One region of the Cellulomonas sp. EB106-03-03-XG116 genome, then DNA from elsewhere that is predicted to be linked to it. Evidence: riboswitches for the same ligand, from Rfam matches in the RefSeq annotation. Region 1 holds a riboswitch; each other region holds the start of a gene.
What was found. A riboswitch is a leader RNA that binds a small molecule or an ion and turns the genes downstream of it on or off. The one in region 1 is predicted to bind S-adenosylmethionine.

Region 1 (7,000 bases):
GCGCGGCTCACCGCCTACCAGCACCTGGTCGGCGAGCCGGCGTCGGACGTGCTGCCGGCGGGCTTCGTGCACGTGCTCGCGTTCCCGGTCGGCATCGCGCTGATCGTCCGGCCCGACTTCCCGATGCCGCCGCTCGGCATCGTGCACCTGGCGAACCGGGTCGAGCAGCGCGCGCCGCTGCACGTCGGGGACGCGCTCGACATCCGCTCGTGGGCGGAGGACCTGCGGCCGCACCGGAAGGGGGCGCAGGTCGAGCTGGTCGCCGAGGTGCGCCGCGCGGGCGCGCCCGCCGACGAGCCGCCGGCCTGGCGGGGGGTGTCGACCTACCTGGCACCGGGCGTGCGGGTGCCCGGGCAGGAGCCGGAGGACGGCGCCCGCCCGGAGTTCGTCGCCCCGGTCCCCACCGGCCGGTGGGCGTTCGACGCCGGTGCGGGCCGCCGGTACGCCGCCGTGTCGGGCGACGCCAACCCGATCCACCTGCACCCGCTGACCGCGCGGGCGCTCGGGTTCCCGCGGGCCATCGCGCACGGGATGCTGACCGCCGCGCGGGCGCTCGCCGACGTCGGCGCCCGCCGCGGGGAGGCGTACGACTGGGACGTCGAGTTCGCGTCGCCGGTGCTGCTGCCGTCGACGCCGGTGGTGCGGGTCGCCGCGGCCGGGGACGGGGCGTGGTCGGTGACGGCGTGGGACGCGAAGCGGCGGCGGCCGCACCTGACGGCGGAGGTGCGGGCGCGGGGGTGAGGCCGGCGCGGTCCGGCGGGAGCGGGGTGCCTAGGTGAACAGGGCGCGGAGCATCCGCCGGACCGGACCGCCGCGCATGAGGCGCTTGTACTCGGCCCGCCAGTACTCCTGCTCCTCGGTGGCCCGGCGGATCTCCTCGTCCAGGCTCTCGTACTCCTCGCGCTGCCGGTCGCGGGCCCGCTGCCACAGGTCCCCGCCCGGGGACAGCCGGGCGATGTACTCGTCCACCATCGGCTGCGTCTCCGGCGGCCATCCACCGCGCGAGATGACGGGCGGCTCCTCGGGGCCAGAAGTCATGGCTGCACTCCTCGTTCGTCCCGGCCCCTGTCCAACGCTACCGACACGAGCGCCGAGCGGACAGCGTCATCCGCGGCGTCGCCGAGCGCCACCAGCACGTCAGCCCCCGGCGACCCGCCGAGGTCGCGCTCCCGCTCCACCAGCCAGCGGTAGACCGACCACCACTGCACCAGGTCCCGGTCGACGACCTGCCCGCGTCGGGCGACCGCTGCCGCCCGCTCCGCCCCGCGGCGCGCCTCCTCCGCCGCCACCCGGTCCGCCCGGATCCGCGCCCGCGTCGCCGCGAACCCGACCACCGCGGCGAGCACCGCCGCCAGCGCCGCCGGCCCCGGGGACAGCAGGAACTCCGCCAGCCACTCGGCCGTGCCGAGCGCCGGCGCCGCGTTCGTCACCGCCGCTCCCGCCGCCATGCCGACCACGCTAGAGGGCCCGGGACCCCGATCGACCGTCGTCCACAGCCCGGGTTCCGGGGTGCGAGGCTGGACCCATGCCCGCCCCGCGCACCGACCTCCTCGACCCGTACCCCGGCCCCGTCGAGCCCGAGGGCGACTACGACCGCCTCCTGCTCGACGGCCTCGACCTCGCAGGGGCCGACGCGGAGAGCGCGCGGTTCATCGAGTGCCTGCTGCGGGCGTGCGACCTGGACGGGGCGGAGCTCGACCACGCGCACCTCGTGGACACCACGCTCGCCGAGTGCCGCGCGGGGATGCTCCGCGCGCGCTCGGGCACGTGGCGCGACGTCACGCTCGAGGGGTGCCGGCTCGGCGCGCTCGAGGCGTTCGGCGGCTCCTGGGACCGGGTGACGGTCGAGGGCGGCAAGATCGACTACCTCAACCTGCGGGACGCCCGGCTGCAGGACGTCCGCCTCGTCGGCTGCACCATCGGCGACCTCGACCTGGCCGGGGTGCGGGCGGCGCGGGTCCGGCTGGAGGACTGCCGGGTCGGGCGGCTGGACCTCACCCGGGCGCAGCTGAAGGACGTCGACCTGCGCGGCGCGGACCTCGCGGGCATCGACGGCACCGCGGGGCTGAAGGGCGCGACGATCAGCCAGTCGCAGCTGCTGGACCTGGCGGGCGCGCTGGCCGCGCACCTCGGGGTCGTCGTCCGCTGACGACGCCCCACGGCGCCGGGCGACCCGCCCCCTGCGCGGGCCGCCCGGCGCCGTGGTCTCAGTCCTCGACGGCCGGCCCGCAGGCCGCCGCGGCGGTCGCCGCGATCGCGTCGATGCCGGTCACCGCCGGCCGGGGCCGGGTGTCGTCGGCGACCGTCCAGCAGCCGTCGACGACCTCGTACTCCGCGGCAGGCCCGGCGGTGACGTACGCGCGCAGCCCGGCGAGCAGCCGGTCGACCGTCTCGGTGGTCGTCCCGACCCCGACGGACGCGCGGATGGCGCCGCCCGTCACGCCGACCCGGGCCAGCAGCGGGTGGGCGCAGAACCGGCCGTCCCGCACGCCGATGCCGTGCTCCGCGGACAGGTACGCCGCCACGAGGCCGGAGTCGTGGTCGCCGAGCGTGAACGCGACCACCCCGACGGGGTCGGTCGAGTCCGACCACAGCCGCAGCACGCGGGCCGAGGGGATCGCCGCCAGACCGTCGACGAGCCGCTCGCGCAGCGCCTGCTCGTGCTCGACCAGGGCATTGGCGGGCAGCGCGGACAGGGCGTCGCACGCCTCGGCCAGCGCGACCGCGCCGAGCACGTTCGGCGACCCGCCCTCGTGCCGGGCGGGCGCCGGCTGCCAGAGCGTCCGGTCGGTGCGCACGTCGCGGACCGCGCCGCCGCCGGCGAGGTAGGGCGTGCCGGCGTCGAGCCAGTCGCGCCGGCCGACCAGGGCGCCCGCCCCGAACGGGGCGTAGGTCTTGTGCCCGGAGAACGCCACGTAGTCGACGCCGCTGGCCGCGAGCGAGAACGCCCGGTGCGGCACGAGCTGCGCGCCGTCGACGGCCACCCGCGCGCCGGCCTCCTGCGCGAGGGCGACCACCGAGGCGATCGGCAGCGCCTCGCCGGTGACGTTCGAGGCCCCGGTGAGCGTGACCAGCGCGTACGGCTGGCGTGCGAGCTCGTCGCGCAGCGCGGTCAGCGTCTCTGCGACGGTCGGCGCCGAGGGCAGGATCGTCGCCGTGCGGCCGGAGCCCCGGACCGAGCGCACCCACGGCAGCAGGTTGGCGTGGTGCTCGACGTCCAGGACGAGCACCCGGCCGCCGTCGGGGACGCAGCCGGCGAGCAGGTTGAGCGCGTCGGTGGTGTTCCGGGTGATCACGGCGACGTCGTCGGGGCGCGCACCCACGAACCGGGCCACGGTCGCCCGGGACGCCTCGTACAGCGCCGTCGACACCTGGGACAGGTACCCCGCGCCGCGGTGCACCGAGGCGTACAGCGGCAGCACCTCGACGACGCGGGCGGCGACGGACTCGAGCGCCGGCGCGGACGCGGCGTAGTCGAGGTTCGCGTACGGCACGGACCGGCCGTCGACCAGCGGGACGCGCGTGTCCCCGCCGACGACGGGCAGCAGGGCGGTCTCGGCACACGAGGTGGTGGCGGTGACGGACATGGGAGTACCCCCGAGCGGATCGGTGGGGGCCCGGTCGCCGACCGGGCGACCCCGCGCTTGCCGCCACCGGTCGGTGGACGGCCAGGTCGTCACCCGGGGCACCCCGCCGCGGTGGGAGGGTTGCCGGCCAGCGAGCCGGGGCTTCGCGCTGGCGCTCATGACCTCGTCCGAGGATGGGGCGGTCCGCGCGGAGGTGTCAACCGTGGTCCACGGTGCGACACGGGTTCACCCGGCCGCGGTCGGGCGGCCATCCTGGTCCGGGCGATGGCGTAGCATCGCCGCACCATCCAGAGCGGCCGAGAGATCTGGCTCGTCGACGCCGCAGCAACCCGCGGACCCCCACCGGGGCCGGCCGAGGGTGCTTCCGCCAGATCCGATGGAGGAGAGGCATGACCGACACCGACGACCGCCTGCGCTACCGCCTGCTGACGGGGCCCGACGACCGCTCGTTCTGCGAGCGGGTCAGCGCCGCCCTGGCCGAGGGCTACGAGCTGCACGGCGGGCCCGCCGCCACCTTCGACGGGGAGCGCGTGATCGTCGCGCAGGCCGTCGTCCTCCCGGCCGCCGCGGCCCCGAGCACCCCGGTGCGCCCGCTGTGACCGCGCCGTACGCGGGTGACCTCACCCCGCAGGAGGCCTGGGACCTGCTGCTGTCCGACGAGCGCGCCGTCCTGGTGGACGTCCGCACCGAGGGCGAGTGGCAGACCATCGGCGTCCCGGACACCGCCGACGCCGGCGAGGGCCGCACGGCGTTCGTCGAGTGGGTCGACGCGTTCGGCTGCCCGAACCCCGCGTTCCTCGACGGCCTGGCCGTCGCCGGCGTGACCGCCGACGACCCGCGCCCCGTGGTGTTCCTGTGCCGGTCGGGCGTGCGCTCCGTCGCCGCCGCGGTCACCGCGACCGCCGCGGGCCTCGGCCCGGCGTACAACGTGCTCACCGGCTTCGAGGGCGACGTCGGACCCGACGGCCGCCGGGGCCACCAGGGCTGGCGCGCGGCCGGCCTGCCGTGGCGGGAGGCGTGAGCGCCGCTCCCGGCCCGGCGGACTGGCACGACGAGCGGCTCCCCCGGGAGTCCCTGCGCCCCGACACGCTCGCCGTGCGCGGCGGCCACGTCCGCACGCCGTTCCAGGAGACGTCCGAGGCGCTGTTCCTCACGCAGGGCTACGTCTACTCCCGAGCCGCCGACGCCGAGGCGGCGTTCGCCGGCGAGGCCGACCGGTTCCTGTACTCCCGCTACGGCAACCCCACGGTGTCGACGTTCGAGGAGCGGCTCCGGCTGCTCGAGGGCGCGGAGGCCTGCTACGCCACGGCGTCCGGCATGTCCGCGGTGTTCACCGCGCTCGCCGCGCTCGTCCGGTCGGGCTCGCGGGTCGTCGCGGCGCGCGCGCTGTTCGGGTCGTCGGTGGTGATCTTCGACGAGATCCTCGCGAAGTGGGGCGTGCGCACCGACTACGTCGACGGCCACGTGCCCGCGCAGTGGGAGGAGGCGCTGTCGACCCCCGCGGACGTGGTGTTCTTCGAGACGCCGTCCAACCCGATGCAGGACCTGGTCGACATCGCCACGGTCAGCCGGCTCGCGCACGCCGCGGGCGCGGTCGTCGTCGTGGACAACGTGTTCGCGACGCCCGTGCTGTCCCGGCCGCTCGACTTCGGGGCGGACGTGGTCGTGTACTCGGCGACCAAGCACATCGACGGCCAGGGACGGGTGCTCGGCGGGGCGATCCTCGGCAGCGACGCGTTCGTGCACGGGCCGGTGCAGACGCTGATCCGGAACACCGGGCCGTCGCTGTCGGCGTTCAACGCGTGGGTGCTGCTCAAGGGCCTGGAGACGCTGTCGCTGCGGGTCCGGCACCAGACGGCGTCCGCGCTGACGCTGGCGACCCGGCTCGAGGGGCACCCGGCGATCGCGCAGGTCCGCTACCCGTACCTGCCGTCGCACCCGCAGCACGCCCTCGCGCGCGCGCAGCAGTCGGGCGGCGGCACGGTGGTGACCCTCGACCTGCGCGTGCCCGAGGGGTCGACGCCGGCGGAGGCCAAGGCCCTAACGTTCGGCGTGCTGGACGCGCTGCGGGTCATCGACATCTCGAACAACCTCGGCGACGCGAAGTCGCTGGTCACGCACCCGGCCACGACCACGCACCGGAAGCTCGGCCCGGACGGGCGCGCGGCGGTCGGGATCGCGGAGTCGACGGTGCGGCTGTCCGTGGGGCTGGAGGACGTCGACGACCTGGCCGACGACCTGGAGCAGGCCCTGGGGACGCTGGGCGGCTGACGGGCAGACGCCGGGTCGGGTGGAAGGCCTGGTCGGACACGCCGTCGGCGAGTCGGGCCGGACCTCCCACCCGACGGGGTCAGGCCACCAGGGCGCGGAGTTCCGCCTCGACCGCGGCGCCGCCGGCCAGGGGGTGCAGGACCACGCCGTCGACGCCCGCGCGCCGGGCCACCTCGCCGACCTCGGCGACGAGCCGGTCCGCGGTCGTGACGACGCGGGTGTCGGCGGGCGCCCACGACAGCCCGGCGAGCGCGTCGAGGTACTCCAGGTGCGACCGCTTGCGGCGGGCGGTGCGCTCGTCACCGGCGAGCACGACCTCCAGGTCGAGCAGCACCCGGACCTCGGACCGGTCGCGGCCGACCTCGGCGAGGGCGTCCTCGACGAGGGCGGCCACCCGGGCGAGCGCCCCGACGGAGGGCACCGCGACGGAGAAGCCGAGCCGGATGACGTCGGCGGTGCGGGCGGCCACGGCGATCCCCGACTCCGACTCCGGCCGGGCCTCGACGGTCCGCACGCCGTAGGCCGGGGCGCCGACGTGCACGACCGGCGGGCGCTCCGCGTCCGGTGCGAGCCGGTCCGCCGCGGTCGGGACGCTGGTCCCCACCCGGTTCTCGCGCTGTGCACCGATGGATCGGGCGGCGTCGCGAGGATCCGCGGGGGACCGGAGCGGGGACACCGGGGCGGCGTCAGCCGGGGCCGGCGCGGGGGCCGGGGTGGCGGGCGCGCGGCGGGTCGGGACGACGCGGCGGGCGGCGGCGGGGACGTGACGGGTGGCGACCGCGAGCGCGCGGTCCAGCACGGGCTGAGCCATGGGGGGTGTCCTCGGAATGAGGCGGGGTGCGCGGCGAGGGCCGTCCGGCCGCGGGCGCGCGGGGTCGTCAGCTCAGCGACAACACACCCGGCTCAGGAACACGCGGGCAGCCTAACCGCGCCGTGACCGGGGAGGCAGCACCGTGTCCACATCCCGGGCGCACGTGACCCGCCCCGCACTCGCGCGCCAGCGGCGGGGGTCAGGAGACCAGCGCGCGCATCACCGAGGTGAAGAACCGCAGGCCGTCCGTGCCGGACCGCGGGCCGCGGGCGCCGTCGGGGCCGAAGCCCGCCTCGACCGCGTGCTCGGGGTGCGGCATGAGGCCGACGAC
Region 2 (7,000 bases), on a different contig from region 1:
AGGTCCTCGGCCAGCAGCGCGCGTCGGCGACCATGCCGATGGACCTGTTCCGCTCGGGCGACCACTACGTCCTGAACGTCGACCTGCCGGGGGCCGACCCCGGCTCGATCGACGTGAACGTCGACGACCGCACCCTCACGATCCGCGCGCAGCGCACCGCGCGCACGGAGGACGGGGTGCAGTGGCTCGCCAAGGAGCGCCCGGTCGGGACCTACGCGCGGCAGCTCACCGTCGGGCGCGGGCTCGACCTGGACGCCATCACCGCGTCGTACGCGGACGGCGTGCTGTCGCTGACCATCCCGGTGGCCGAGGAGGCCAGGCCGCGCCGCATCGAGGTCAGCACCGGTGGGACGCCGGCGACCATCGAGGCGGGCGCCGACGCCGCTCCGCAGGAGCGTGCGAGCGCCTGACCGGCGACGCGGCCGCACGACGACCGCCCCGGCCCCCGCGCGGGGGACCGGGGCGGTCGTGCGTCCGGAGCGCCGGAGCGCCGGCGCGTCAGGCCGTCGGCACCGCCAGCGACGCGCGCACCGTGCGGGTGGCGGCCAGCACGTGCTGGAGCGACGGGGTCACCTCGGCGTACCGGCGGGTCTTGAGGCCGCAGTCGGGGTTCACCCAGAGCTGCGCCGGGTCGACGACCCGGACGGCCTCGCTCAGCAGCTCGGTCACCTCGGCCTCGCTCGGCACGCGTGGCGAGTGGATGTCGTACACGCCCGGGCCGATCCCGCGGGGGTAGCCCTCGGAGGCGATGTCGCCCAGGATCTCCATCTTCGACCGCGCGGCCTCGATCGAGGTCACGTCGGCGTCCAGGCCGTCGATCGCCCCGAAGATCTCGCCGAACTCCGAGTAGCAGAGGTGGGTGTGGATCTGGGTGTCGGGGCGCACGCCCGAGGTCGCGAGCCGGAACGAGCGCACCGACCAGTCGAGGTAGGCGTCGTGGTCCGCGGCGCGCAGCGGGAGCAGCTCGCGCAGCGCGGGCTCGTCGACCTGGACGATCGCGGTCCCGGCGGCCTCCAGGTCGGCGATCTCGTCCCGCAGGGCGAGCGCCACCTGGTTCGCGGTGTCGGCCAGCGGCTGGTCGTCGCGGACGAACGACCACGCCAGGATCGTCACCGGGCCGGTCAGCATGCCCTTCACCGGCTTGGCGGTGAGCGACTGCGTGTAGGTCGTCCACGGCACCGTGATCGGCGCCGGCCGGGACACGTCGCCCCACAGGATCGACGGGCGGGTGCAGCGCGAGCCGTACGACTGGACCCAGCCGTTGGCGGTCACCGCGAACCCGTCCAGGTTCTCGGCGAAGTACTGCACCATGTCGTTGCGCTCTGGCTCGCCGTGCACGAGCACGTCGAGGCCGATCTCCTCCTGCAGCTCGACGACCCGGCGGATCTCCGCCTTCATCTCGTCCTCGTACTGCGCGGCGGTGAGCTCGCCCCGGCCGAACGCGGCGCGGGCCACGCGGATCTCCGGCGTCTGCGGGAACGAGCCGATCGTCGTGGTCGGCAGCGCGGGGAGCTGCAGCCGCTCGGCCTGCGCGACCCGGCGGTCCTCGAAGTCGCCCCGGTGGAACGCGTCGGCGGGCAGGCCGGTGAGGCGCTCGCGGACCTCGGGCCGCACGACGCCCGGGGCCTGAGCGCGCGAGCGGCGCGCGTCGGCCGCGGCGAGCAGCTCGGCGTGCACGGCCTCGCGGCCCTCGGTCAGGCCGGTCGCCAGCGTGACCACCTCGGCGACCTTCTGGTCGGCGAACGCGAGCCAGGAGCGCAGCGTCGGGTCGAGCTGCGGCTCGTCCTCGACGTCGTGCGGGACGTGGAACAGCGACGTCGACGTGCCGACGGCCACCTGCCGCGCGCCCAGGCCCTCGAGCGACTCGAGCGAGCCGAGCGCCGCGTCGAGGTCCGCGCGCCAGATGTTGTGGCCGTCGACCACCCCGCCGACCAGCACCTTCGACGCCAGCCCCTCGACGGGGGCCACCGGGAGCGAGCCGCGGACCAGGTCGAGCGCCAGGCCCTCGACGTCCGTGGCCGCCAGCACCGGCAGCGCGTCCTGGAGGTCGCCGTACGGGGCGGCGACCAGGATCGCCGGGCGCTCCGCCGCGGGCAGCTCGGTCGCCAGGGCGCGGTACGCCTCGGCCGCGGCTGCGAGCAGCCGGTCGGCCGGGACGCCGGTCGAGTCGGAGACCAGGGCGGGCTCGTCGAGCTGCACCCAGGTGGCGCCGGCGCGGGCGAGGTCGCGGAGCAGCGCGGCGTACACCGGCAGCACGTCGGCGAGCCGGTCGATCGGCAGGAAGTCCTCCGGCGAGCCCTCCGCGGCCTTGGCCAGCGCGAGGAACGTCACGGGGCCGACCAGCACCGGGCGGGTCAGCACGCCGTCCGCCAGGCCTTCGGCGAGCTCCCGCACCGGGCGGTCGCTCGCGTACCGGAACGGCGTCGCCGGGCCGATCTCCGGGACGAGGTAGTGGTAGTTCGAGTCGAACCACTTGGTCATCTCGAGCGGCAGGTCGTCGCCGCGGCCGCGGGCCACGGTCGAGTAACCGGCCAGGTCGAGCCCGCCGTCGGCGGCGAGCAGGTCCGCGAACCGCTCGGGCACGGCGCCGAGCACCGCGGCCGCGTCGAGCACGTGGTCGTAGAACGAGAAGGCGCTGGGGATCGCGGGCAGCCGGGTGTCCAGGCCGAGCTCCGCCAGGCGGGTGCGGGTGCGGCGGCGCAGGTCGGCGGCGGTGGCCTCGACCTCCTCGGCGCTCGCGCGGCCGGCCCAGAACGCCTCCAGGGCCTTCTTCAGCTCGCGGCGCGGGCCGATCCGGGGGTAGCCCAGGACGGTGCCGGCGGGGAAGGGGTGGGTCAGGTCGGTCATCTCTCGCCTCAGCTGGTGGGAACGGGGGTCGGGGTGGTCGTGGGGGCGGCCGCGGCGGCCGCCGGTTCGGGGGCGACGGCCGGTGCGACCCGCAGGTGCGCGCGCGGGGCGTCGCCGCCCAGGCCCGCGCCGTCCAGCAGGTCGAGCGCGGGGCCGTGGGCGTTGAACGTGTAGAGGTGCACGCCGGGCGCGCCGCCGTCGAGGACGGCGTTCACCAGGTCGACGCCCAGCCGCGTGCCCAGGCGGTGCCGCGCGGCGACCTCCGCCGGGTCGTCGGCGTCGAAGGCGTCGAGCCGGGCGAGCAGGGCCTCCGGGACGGGCACGCCGGTCAGCTGCGCCACGCGGCGCAGCCGGGCGGGGTCGGTGGTGGGGATGACGCCCGGGAGGATCGGGATCGTGACGCCCGCGTCCCGCGCCAGGGCCACGAGCTCGAGGTACGACCCGGCGTCGTAGAACACCTGGGTGATCGCGAAGTCCGCGCCGGCCCGCTGCTTGGCGAGCAGCGCCGCGACGTCCTGCTCCCGCGTGCTGCCGGCGCCGGCGTTGCCGCGGGGGAACGCCGCCACGGCGACGGACAGCGGCCGGGTGGCGGCGCGGACCGCCTGCGCGGGGCTGCTCGCGCACCGCCGCCGCTCGACGTCGCGCAGCAGCTCCACGAGGGCGCTCGCCGTCGGCAGGCCCTCGGGGTGCGGCTCCCAGGACCGGTCGGCCGGCGGGTCGCCGCGCAGCGCCAGGAACGACCGCACGCCCTCGTCGAGGAACTCCTCGATCGTCGCGGCGAGGTCCTCCCGCGAGCTGGCCACGCAGGTCAGGTGCGCGATCGGCGTCAGCGACGTCTCGCGCAGCAGCCGGCGGACGAGCTGCCGGGTCGTGGTCCGGGTGCTGCCCGAGGCGCCGTACGTGACCGAGACGAAGTCGGGGCGGGCCGCGGCGAGCTGCTGGACCGTGGACCACAGCCGGGGCGCGGCGTCCGGGTTCCGCGGCGGGAACAGCTCGAACGACACGGTCGGGCGGTCGACGGCCCCGAGGCCGTCCGGCACGGCGGTGCCCGCCAGGTGCGCAGGGACGTCGTGACTGCTCATCGTCAGCTCCATCGAACCTGGCGGAAGCACCCGCACCCTCGGTGAGGAGGGGGGTTGCTGCGACGTCGACGAGCCAGGTCTCTCGGTCGCTCTGGATGGGTGCCGCCACACTAGGCCCGGCGGCGGCCGCCGTCCACTGCCCCTGACGTGTCATCTTCTCGTGACCCGGTTCACACCCCGGGTGGGGCCGCGCGCGGGCGGTGGCCGGGAGGGGTCCGGGGTGGCGGACGGGTGCGCCCGGGCGGCGGGCGGGTGCGGCGGCGCCGTGCGAGGCTGCGTGGGGTGACCGACCTGCGCACCGTCCCGCTGCCCGCCCGCCGGATCCACGCCCGGGACCTGGTCCCGCCGGACGCCCCCGAGGCCGTGGTCCTCGGCGAGGCCCGCGCGCGGCTGGGGGAGCGGCCCGTGCACGACGCGCGGGACGGCTCCGTCGTGTGGGTGGACATCGACGCGTGCAGCGTGCACCGCTGGGCCGGCGGCGACCACGCGCGGGACGCCGTGGTCAGCGTGCCGTCGCCGGTGTCGCTGGCCTGGCCGGCCGCCGCGGGCGGGCTGCTGCTCGCGACCGCGGACGGCCTCGGCGTGCACGACGGCACCACGCTCGGCCCGCTCACCCGGCCGGCGGACATGCCCCGGGACTACCGGTTCAACGACGGCGGTGTCGACGGCGACGGGCGCCTGTGGGTCGCGACGATGCCGCGTGACGGCTCGCCGGGCGACGGGACGGTGTACCGGGTGGTCGCCACGGACGAGGGCCTCGAGGTCGCCGCGGTGCTCACCGGGGTGGGGGTCGGCAACGGCCTGCAGTGGAGCCCCGACGGCGCGACGCTCTACGTCACGGACACCAGCACGGCGACCGTGTACCGGCTGCCGTACGACACGGCGTCCGGCACCGCCGGCGCCCCCGAGCCGTTCCTGTCCTTCGACGCGGACGGACCGCAGCCGGACGGCACGACGGTCGACGGGGAGGGCTGCCTGTGGGTCGCGCTGTACGGCGGCGGCGCGGTGCTGCGGTTCGCGCCGGACGGGACCCCGCTCGGGGCGATCCGGGTCCCGACGGAGCGGGTGACCTGCCTGGGGTTCGGGGCGCCGGGGTCGGGGCGGGCGTACGTGACGACCGCGCACGCCGACGGGGACCCGCTCGCGGGGGCGGTGCTCGGCGCGGAGGTGGCGGTGGACGGGCTGCGGGTGCGGGCGTTCGGGGAGGGGTGAGCGGCCCTCGGCCTCACTCTGCGAGGTCGGCGCGTCGTTCCAGGGTGAGCCGGGCGCCGAGCGCGGCGGCGAGCCGGACGAGCGTGTCCCGCGTCGGGTTGCCGAGCCCGCGCTCGATCCGGCTGATGTCGGCCTGCTGCACCGAGGCGCGCGCGGCGAGCGCGGCCTGGCTCAGCCCGTGGGTCCGTCGCAGGTGCGCGATCTCCGCCCCGAGCAGCTCCTCGGCCGCGAGCTGCGCGCGGAGCCCCGCCGCGAGGTCCGCGGCGACGTCGCGGACGTCCTCGTCCCAGTGGGACCGCGCCTCGTCGGCGATCCTGCGGTAGGGGGTGGTCGCCACGGTGCTCCTCCGATCGGTGTCCTCTGATCATGTGCCGTGGCACATCGCGCGTCAACCCGTCCGACGCCACGTCGCCAGATGGCGTCGCGCGCGGTCGATCTCGCGGCGCTGGCGGCGCTCGGACGTGTCCCGGCCCTTGTCGTACGCGTGCAGCAGCAGCACGACCCGCGCGCCGTGGAACGTCACGAACAGGCGGAGGAGCACGGTGCGGTGCCCCGCGGTCTCCGGCACGTCCGCGCGTGCTGCCGGTCCGGCCCGGCGCGATCGCACCGCGCGCAGGGACTGGCGGACGCGGATCTCGAACAGCCCCTCGCCCAGAGCGCGACACCACGGCGTGCCGAGAAGGTCGATGCCGTACGGCTCGACCACCTCCGTCAGCACCGCGTCGACGACGGCCTGGACGTACGGATCCGCCCGCCGGAACCACCGCTCGAACGGTGCGGTGCCCGTCCGGTCGTCCCTCCAGACCTCGACCTGCCACCGCCCGCCCTCTCCGGTTGGTGCCGGCCCGTGCTCGCGGTGGCCCACGACCTCACCCCCCGGCGCGCGCCAGGACGACGGGGCAGTCGGCCAGGTGGTCGTCGACGATCCCGCACGCCTGCATCGCCGCGTACGCCGTCGTGGGCCCGACGAACCGGAACCCCTGCCGCTTGAGCTCCTTCGCGAGCGCGGCCGACTCCGGGGTCGTCGCCGGGACCTCGGCGAACGTCCGCGGCCGGGGCCGGGTGCCGGGGGCGGACGCGGCGGACCAGAACAGCTCGTCCAGGCTCAGCCCGCGGCCGTGCAGGTCGAGCAGGGCGCGGGCGTTGGCGACGGCCGCCGTGATCTTGGCGCGGTTCCGGATGATCCTGGTGTCCGCCATCAGCCGCTCGACGTCGTGCTCGTCGAACCCCGCCACGACGGCCGGGTCGAACTCCGCGAACGCCGCGCGGAAGCCCTCGCGGCGGCGGAGGATCGTGATCCACGCGAGGCCCGACTGGAACGCCTCGAGCGTCATGCGCTCGAACAGCTCCCGCTCGCCGTGCACGGGGACGCCCCACTCCTCGTCGTGGTAGCGCTCGTAGAGCGGGTCGCCGTCGCCGAAGCAGCGGCGGCCGGCGAGGGCGGGGAGGGTGTCCGGGGCGTCGCTGCTCGTCATGCCGCCACTCTGCCGCACCGGTGCGACACCCGGTCGCCGCCCTCCACAGGCCGCACCGCACCCGGAGCCTGGGGACGACAGGCCCAGGCGTCCACCATGCGGTCGCGACTTGTCTGCCACGTGAGACGGCGTAAGGTCGCCCGAGCGCTGGAGCACCGACCGTCCCGCGAGCCGACCCTGGAGCCGACCCCGACGACCGCCGGTGGCCCGCGCCACCCGGATCGTCGAGGAGCCCCGCATGTCAGCCACCACCGTGCCCACCACCACGCCGCCGGCCGAGCCCCGGCCGCTCAACTCGCCGTCCCGTGTCATCGCGGCGAGCCTCGTGGGCACCACCATCGAGTTCTACGACTTCTACGTGTACGCGACGGCCGCCGTTCTCGT
Region 3 (7,000 bases), on a different contig from region 1:
ACGACGTCGAGGGTGTCGAACTGCAGCCACTCCGGCCCGAACGGGATGCCGAGCGACAGCTGCGGGTAGAGGTACGCGAGGTTGTACCAGAGCAGCAGCTGCAGGATCAGCGGCACCGACCGGAACACCCAGGAGTACGCCCAGGACACCGACTGCAGCAGCGGGGACCGGGACAGCCGCATGAGGGCCAGCACGGTGCCGAGGCCGAAGCCGATCACCGCGGCGACGGCGGTCAGGCGCACGGTGGCCCACACGCCCTCCAGCACGGACGGCCAGGTCAGGTACTGCGCGACGACGTCCCACTCCCACTGCGGGTTGGTGAGCAGCGAGCTGAGCACCATCGCGAGCAGGACCGCCACGCCGGCGGTGGCGACCCAGCGGCCGGGGTGCCGCGCGGGCAGCACGGGCAGGTCGGCGAGGACCTCGGGGCGGTCGACGTCGGGGGCGGCGGCCGGCCCGGGCCCGGCGGCCGCGGGGGCCGCGGTCGCGGCGCTCACCGGGCGAGCCACTTCTCGAACGCGTGCGGGACGAGGTCGCCCGGGTACGCGGCCGGCTCGAACAGCGGGGTGTAGCCGGCCGCGAGGTACAGGCCGACCGCCTCCGGCTGCTTCGGCCCGGTGGTCAGGTAGACCCGCGGGTAGCCGGCCGCGGCGGCGCGCGCCTCCAGCTCGGCGAGCACGACCCGGGCCAGCCCGCGGCGGCGGTGCGCCTCGTGCGTCCAGATCCGCTTGAGCTCGGCCGTGGCCACGGCCGGCGCGCCCTCGGCGTCGCGGGCGCGCGGGTCGGCGAGCCGGGCGACGTCTCCGTGCTCGGGCTCCCGCCGGCGGCGGAACGCGCCGCCGGCGACCGGCTCGCCGTCCTCCAGCACGAGCACCAGGGCGCCGTGCGGCGGGGCGAACTCCTCCACCCCGTAGTGCTCCAGCTCGTCGCGGAGCTCGGCCGGCGTGAGCAGGCCGGTGTACCGGGTGCTGTACTCGTGCGCCAGGCCGTCCAGCAGCGGCCCGACCAGCGGGTCGTGCAGCCGGGCGTCGCGCACGGCGAGCCGCGCGGGGTCGAGCGGCGCCGGGTGCGTCGGCAACGCCCGCAGAGGGGTCGTGGTCATCGGGTCACCTCTCGATGGGGTGGTCAGCGGGCGGCGCGGCGGGTGCCGTCAGGTCAGGGCGAACGGCGCGGCGGACCAGGGGCCCTCCGCCGGGACGGGCCGGGCCGCCGACGGCCGGCCGCGCTCCCCCGGCTCGCCCCGGCCCGCGGGCTCGTCGCCGTCGCCGGGCCGGAGTCGGAAGGCGCCCGCCTGCTGGAGCGCGGGCACCGTCCGGTCGACGAGCGCCGCGAGGTCCGCCTCCACGGAGGTCGGGCGCACGACGAACCCGTCGACCGCGCCGTCCCGCACCGCGTCGGCGAGCACGGCCGCCAGGTCGGCACCGGTGCCGGCGACGACCGCGCCGGCGACGCCGAGGTCCGGCCGGTCGACGGAGCGGACGAGGTCCAGCCGCGCCAGGGCGGCGTCCCGGTCGTCGGCGAGGGCCACGTCGACGTCGAGCAGCACGCGCACGGCGTCGGCGGGCCGTCCCGCGGCCACCGCCGCCGCGCGCACCCGGGCCCGCGCCGCGGCGGCGGCCTCGAGGTCGGGCGACGCGAGGCGGGCCACGTCGGCGTACGCGCCGGCCAGCGCCTCGGCGGCCGGTCCGGCGACCGGGACCACCACGAGCGGGCGGTCCGCCGCGGCCGCGTCGGTCGCGTGGGCCGCGCGGGCGGCGGCCCGGCCCCGGACGGCGAACCGGATCCCGTCGTGGTCGACGCGGAACCGGCCGTCCCCGCCGCGGCGCACCGCGCCGGGCTCCCCCGCGTCCCAGGCGGCGAGGACGGCGTCGAGGGCGGCGGCGGCGCGGTCGGCCCACGCCCGCTCGGCCGCGGGGTCGGCGGGGGCGACCGGGGCGCTGCCGTCGGTGGCGGCGGCGGCGCGGGCGTCGCCGGGCGCGCCCGGGCCGGACAGCTGCCAGCCCGCGGGGCCGCCGGCCGCGCCCTGCACGCCGCGGACGGCGCCCGCGAGGTGGCCCGGCTCGACCTGGTCCTGCGGGACGCCCGCCACCAGCGCGGCGGCGCGCACCAGCGGGGCGACCCGCGCCGCGGCCACGGCGGCGTCCAGCCGGCCCGGCACCCGACGCCGCCCGGGGTGCAGCAGCAGGGCGTCGCCGAGCACCACGAGGTCGAGCAGGCCGCGGTCGGCGCGGTGCACCAGGCGGGCGAGCCGCTCGCCGTCGAACGCGCGGGCGGCGACCGCGCCGAGCGCACCGTGCGCGCCGGGCCGGGCGCCCGCGGCGGTCAGGTCGACGCCGAGCAGCGCCCGGCGGCCGGCGCGAGGGGACGAGAAGGGCATGACGGCTCCGTTCGGGGGCGGGTGGTGCGGCGGTCGCGGGCGCGCCGGGGCGCGCCGCGGCGACGCGCGGGCGAGGGATCGACGAGCGGGCGGGCGGCCCCGGCTCACCGAGGGAGGACCCCCGCGCCGAGATCGGGCCGTGGGGGTCCTCCCTCGGCCCGCGCGTCCTCTCCCGGCGCGGGTCGGCGCGGGTCGACGCGGGTGGCGCGGGTCCGCCGGGTCGGCGCGGGCCGGCTCGGCGGTGCGGCCGGCGTCCCGGGGCGTGGCCGGGTGGGGCTCAGGCGCCGCGGTGGGCCGGGGTCACGCGCCCCGGGCGGGGCGCGGGACCGGCGGGCGCCCGGTCAGCGGCGACAGCGACAGCGCCCGCCGTCGGTGGCGGCGGTGGTCGGCAGGGCGGGTGCCGAGGGCGCCCACGGCGCCTGCACGGTCCGGCTCATGCGTTCTCCTCGTGTGCCCCCGCCCGGTCGGGCGGGTCCGCGTGTTGTCCGTCGCCGGCGGCGGCGGACCTGGTCCTCACCCGGGGCACCCACCCGCGCGGGGGGTTGCCGTCCGACCAGCCGGGGCTTCGCGTCGGAGCTCATGACCACCCGGTGCGTCCCGGGACCCGCCGTGCGGCGCGCCCCGGTCCGAACCGGTGCCGGGGAACCTACGAACCAGGCGGGAGGGCGTCAACGCCCGGACCGTCGCGTCTCGCATGGCGGAGCGATGTCACAGGACCAAGGTCCCAGGCGTTCGCACGGTCCCGGATCGTGAGAACTCCCCCGCGGCCCGGCCCGCGCGGCGCGGACCGGTGCTAGACCTCCGCACCGAGGTCACGAGTCCCAGCGCCAAGCCCCGGCTGGCTGGGCAGCAACCCCACGTCACGGCGGGGTGCTCCGGGAGATGACCTGGCCGTCGGCCGGCACCCGCCGCTCCGCCGCACGGCAACCGTGATCGACACCCCTGCGAGGCCACCATGTCGTCCCCGTCCGTCGTCGCCGTCTCCGGGAACCCGCGCGCCGGGTCCCGCACCCTGGCCGCCGCGCGCGCCGCCGCCGAGCGCCTGGCCGCGCTCCCGTCCGGCGAGCCGGCCGCCGCCGGGACCGTCGAGGTCGTCGACCTCGCGACCCTCGCCGGCGAGCTGCTCGCCCCGGCGCACCCCGCCGCCGACGCCGCCCTCGCGCGGGTGGCGGCCGCCGACGTCGCGGTGATCGCCACGCCGGTCTACAAGGCGTCGTACACCGGTCTGCTCAAGGCGTTCCTCGACCTGTACGGCCCGGACGGCCTCGCCGGCGTCGTCGCCGTGCCGCTCGTGGTGTCGGGCAGCCCCGCGCACGCGCTCGCCGGCGAGGTGCACCTGCGGCCGGTGCTCGTCGAGCTGGGCGCGGTCGTCCCGGCGCGGTCGCTGACCCTCACCGAGGCCCAGCTCGCCGACCTCGACCCCGCGCTGGACGCGTGGCTGGCCGGGGCCGCCGCGCCGCTGCGCCGGGCGCTCGGGCTGACGGACGCGCTCGCGGGGGCGGCCCGGTGACCGCCGAGCGCACCGACCTGGGCCCGCTCGAGCGGCTGCTGGCCGAGCAGGACGAGCCCCAGCTGGACCCGCAGCAGTTCAAGCAGGTGTTCCGCCGGCACCCCGCCGGGGTCGCCGTGGTCGCGCTGCGGCACGCCGGCCGGCCGGTCGGGTTCACCGCGACCTCGGTCATCTCGGTGTCCGCGGCCCCGCCGCTGCTGGCGTTCTCGCTCGCCTCGACGTCGTCCTCCTGGCCCGCCGTCTCCGCGGCGCCCACGCTGGCGGTGAGCTTCCTGGCCGACCACCAGGACGACGTGTCCGCGCGGTTCGCCACCAGCGGCCTCGACCGGTTCGCCGCCGGGGGCTGGACCCCGCTCCCGACCGGCGAGCCCGTGATCGACGGCGCGGTGTCCTGGGTGCGCGCCCGCGTCGTGCAACGCACCCCGGTCGGCGACTCGTACCTCGTGTCGCTGCGGGCGCTGTCCGCGGGCGGCCCGGCCGACGCGGAGCCCGGCGACGGCGCCTCGCCGCTCGTCTACCACGACCGCACCTACCACCGGATCGGCGCGCACACCGCGCTGTGACGCCGCCCAGGCGCCCGCCGCGTCCGCCGCGCCGCCCGATCCCCGCCGCTCCCCGACCCCCGGAGACCACCGTGACCGTCCCCCCGCTCCTCACCGGCCTCGACGTCGACGGCGCCGGCGCGCACCCGGCCGCCGCCGCGCTGTCCGGCCTCGCGCCCGCCGACCTCGTGTCCGGCGCCCGCCTGGCCCGCGCCGTCCGGCACGCCGAGCACGCCGGCCTGACCTTCGCCACCTTCGCCGACGCCGCCCTGCCCGCCGCCCCGGGCGCGCCCGCGTCGGCCCGGCTCGACGCCGTCACCCGCGCGGCGTTCGTCGCCCGGACGACCACCGCGCTCGGCCTCGTGCCCGAGGTGCCGACCACCTACCCCGAGCCGTTCCACGTCGCGACGCAGCTCGCCTCCCTCGACCTCGCCGCGGCCGGCCGCGCCGGCTGGCTGGCCGCGGTGACCCCCGGCGACGCCGCGCCCGCGGCCTACGGGCGCGCGCCGGTCGCCGACCTCGGCCGCGAGGCCCGGGACGTGGTGCAGGTCGTCCGCGACCTGTGGGACTCCTGGGAGGACGACGCGGTGATCCGCGACGTCGCCACCGGCCGGTACGTCGACCGGGACCGGATCCACCGGGTGGACTTCGCCGGGGAGTCGTTCTCCGTCGTCGGCCCGCTGATCACGCCGCGGCCGCCGCAGGGGCAGCCGGTCGTGCTGGCGCGGGCCGGGGACGTCGCCGGCCCTGGCCGGGACGGCGAGCGCCTGGTGGACGTCGTGCTCGTCGGCGGGTCCGGCGCGGCGGAGGCCCGGGCCGCGGCGCGCGCGGTCGTCGACGGCGACCCCGGCGCGAGGGCGGTGGTCGAGGTGCAGGTCGTCCTCGACGCGGAGGGGCGCACGGGCACCGACCGCCTCGCCGAGCTCGACGCCGGCGCCGCCGGGCCGTGGGCCGCGGGCGCCGCGCTGCGGCACGCCGGCACGCCGGCCGGGCTGGTGGCGCTGCTCGCCGAGCTCGCCGACGACCCCGCCGTCGCCGGCGTCCGGCTGCTCGCCGCGTCCCTCGACGCGGACCTGCCGGTGCTCGCCCGGGACGTGCTGCCCGCGCTGCGCGCCGACCGCCGGACCGCCGCCCCGCGCGGCGGGGCCACCCTGCGCGACCACCTGGGCCTCGCGCGGCCCGAGAACCGCTTCGCGGGCGCGGCCCGCGCGACCGCCTGAGGAGCCCGCCGTGACCACCACCGACCGCACCCCCGACCGCACCGCCGACGCCGACGCCGCGCACCCTATCACCCGCCCCGACGCCGAGGTGCACCTCGGCGTCTTCTTCCAGGGCGTCAACCACACGACGATCTGGTCCGACCTCGAGTCCGGGTCGCAGACCGACTTCGCGTCCTTCGAGCGGGTCGCCCGCACCGCGGAGCGCGGGCTGTTCGACGCGTTCTTCCTCGGGGAGGGCCTCCGGCTCCGGGAGAGCCGCGGCCGGCTGCACGACCTCGACGTCGTGGGCCGCCCGGACGCGATCACGCAGCTCGCCGCGCTGGCGGCCGTGACGGAGCGGATCGGCCTGGTCGCCACCCAGAACACCACGTACAACGACCCGGTCGACCTGGCCCGGCGGCTCGCGAGCCTGGACGTGCTGTCCGGCGGTCGCGCCGCCTGGAACGTCGTGACCACCGACAACGCGTGGACCGGCGAGAACTTCCGCCGCGGCGGCTACCTCGACCACGCCCGCCGCTACGACCGCGCGGAGCAGGTCCTCGCGACGGCCCGGCGGATCTGGGACGCGTGGCCGGAAGGCCCCGGCGGGCGGGTCGCGCGCGTCGAGGAGCACGGGGACCTGGTGGACGTGACGATCGACCCGACCACGCCGCGCAGCCCGCAGGGGCACCCGGTGATCTTCCAGGCCGGCGACTCGCCGCAGGGCCGGGACTTCGCCGCGCGGTCGGCGGACGTGATCTTCTCCCGGCACGGGTCGGTGCTCGCCGTCGCGCTCGAGTTCGCGGCGGACATCCGGGCCCGCGCCGTCGCGGCGGGCCGGCCGGAGGACGACGTGAAGATCTTCCCGGGCACGGCGATCGTCGTCGGCGACACCCCCGCGGAGGCCGAGGAGAAGGCGCGCTGGGTCGCCCGGCAGCAGGTCACGCCGGCGACGGCGCTGCACGTCGTGGGCACCATCTGGGCCGAGGACCTGAGCGGGTACGACCCGGACGGCCCGCTGCCGGCGCACGACCCGGTCGTCGCCGAGCTCGGCGCGGAGGGCGGCTCGTCGACCACCGGCGCCCGCACGCACGAGGTGGCGGCGCGGTGGCGGGCCCTGGCCGAGGCCGAGGGCCTGTCGATCCGCGACCTCGTGATCCGCGTGTCCGGAGAGCGCGGCTTCGTCGGCACGCCGGCCGCGGTCGCCGACCGGCTGGTGCGGTTCGTCCGCACCGGCGCCGTCGACGGGTTCAACCTCAGCCCGTGGCTCGTCCCGTCCGGGCTGGACGACGTCGTCGACCGGGTCGTGCCCGAGCTGCAGGAGCGCGGTGCGTACCGGACCGCGTACGCGGGGACCACGCTCCGGGAGCAC

Region 2: linked by a shared signal. The riboswitch ahead of AC3WUG_RS04320 (methylenetetrahydrofolate reductase) and the one ahead of AC3WUG_RS16120 (DUF1737 domain-containing protein) in region 1 are both predicted to bind S-adenosylmethionine.
Region 3: linked by a shared signal. The riboswitch ahead of AC3WUG_RS06620 (NADPH-dependent FMN reductase) and the one ahead of AC3WUG_RS16120 (DUF1737 domain-containing protein) in region 1 are both predicted to bind S-adenosylmethionine.

What each region holds. Positions count from the first base shown of each region.
Region 1 is NZ_JBYTEP010000052.1:6,211-13,210, forward strand. Features, by position in the region: gene AC3WUG_RS16095 (MaoC family dehydratase) at 1-741, shown strand, start outside; gene AC3WUG_RS16100 (hypothetical protein) at 772-1,038, opposite strand; gene AC3WUG_RS16105 (hypothetical protein) at 1,035-1,448, opposite strand; gene AC3WUG_RS16110 (pentapeptide repeat-containing protein) at 1,526-2,149, shown strand; gene AC3WUG_RS16115 (aminotransferase class V-fold PLP-dependent enzyme) at 2,208-3,587, opposite strand; SAM riboswitch class IV at 3,636-3,750, opposite strand; SAM riboswitch class I at 3,868-3,970, shown strand; partial or broken gene AC3WUG_RS16120 (DUF1737 domain-containing protein) at 3,977-4,159, shown strand; gene AC3WUG_RS16125 (rhodanese-like domain-containing protein) at 4,183-4,608, shown strand; gene AC3WUG_RS16130 (O-succinylhomoserine sulfhydrylase) at 4,605-5,858, shown strand; gene AC3WUG_RS16135 (hypothetical protein) at 5,938-6,669, opposite strand; gene purQ (phosphoribosylformylglycinamidine synthase subunit PurQ) at 6,869-7,000, opposite strand, start outside.
Region 2 is NZ_JBYTEP010000006.1:42,120-49,119, reverse strand. Features, by position in the region: gene AC3WUG_RS04330 (Hsp20/alpha crystallin family protein) at 1-410, shown strand, start outside; gene metE (5-methyltetrahydropteroyltriglutamate--homocysteine S-methyltransferase) at 499-2,847, opposite strand; gene AC3WUG_RS04320 (methylenetetrahydrofolate reductase) at 2,856-3,929, opposite strand; SAM riboswitch class I at 3,923-4,031, opposite strand; gene AC3WUG_RS04315 (SMP-30/gluconolactonase/LRE family protein) at 4,212-5,141, shown strand; gene AC3WUG_RS04310 (helix-turn-helix domain-containing protein) at 5,155-5,478, opposite strand; gene AC3WUG_RS04305 (hypothetical protein) at 5,530-6,006, opposite strand; gene AC3WUG_RS04300 (DNA-3-methyladenine glycosylase I) at 6,011-6,616, opposite strand; gene AC3WUG_RS04295 (MFS transporter) at 6,855-7,000, shown strand, end outside.
Region 3 is NZ_JBYTEP010000010.1:58,209-65,208, forward strand. Features, by position in the region: gene AC3WUG_RS06605 (amino acid ABC transporter permease) at 1-497, opposite strand, end outside; gene AC3WUG_RS06610 (GNAT family N-acetyltransferase) at 494-1,102, opposite strand; gene AC3WUG_RS06615 (LLM class flavin-dependent oxidoreductase) at 1,151-2,377, opposite strand; SAM riboswitch class IV at 2,849-2,962, opposite strand; SAM riboswitch class IV at 3,188-3,291, shown strand; gene AC3WUG_RS06620 (NADPH-dependent FMN reductase) at 3,333-3,887, shown strand; gene AC3WUG_RS06625 (flavin reductase family protein) at 3,884-4,450, shown strand; gene AC3WUG_RS06630 (LLM class oxidoreductase) at 4,522-5,649, shown strand; gene AC3WUG_RS06635 (NtaA/DmoA family FMN-dependent monooxygenase) at 5,660-7,000, shown strand, end outside.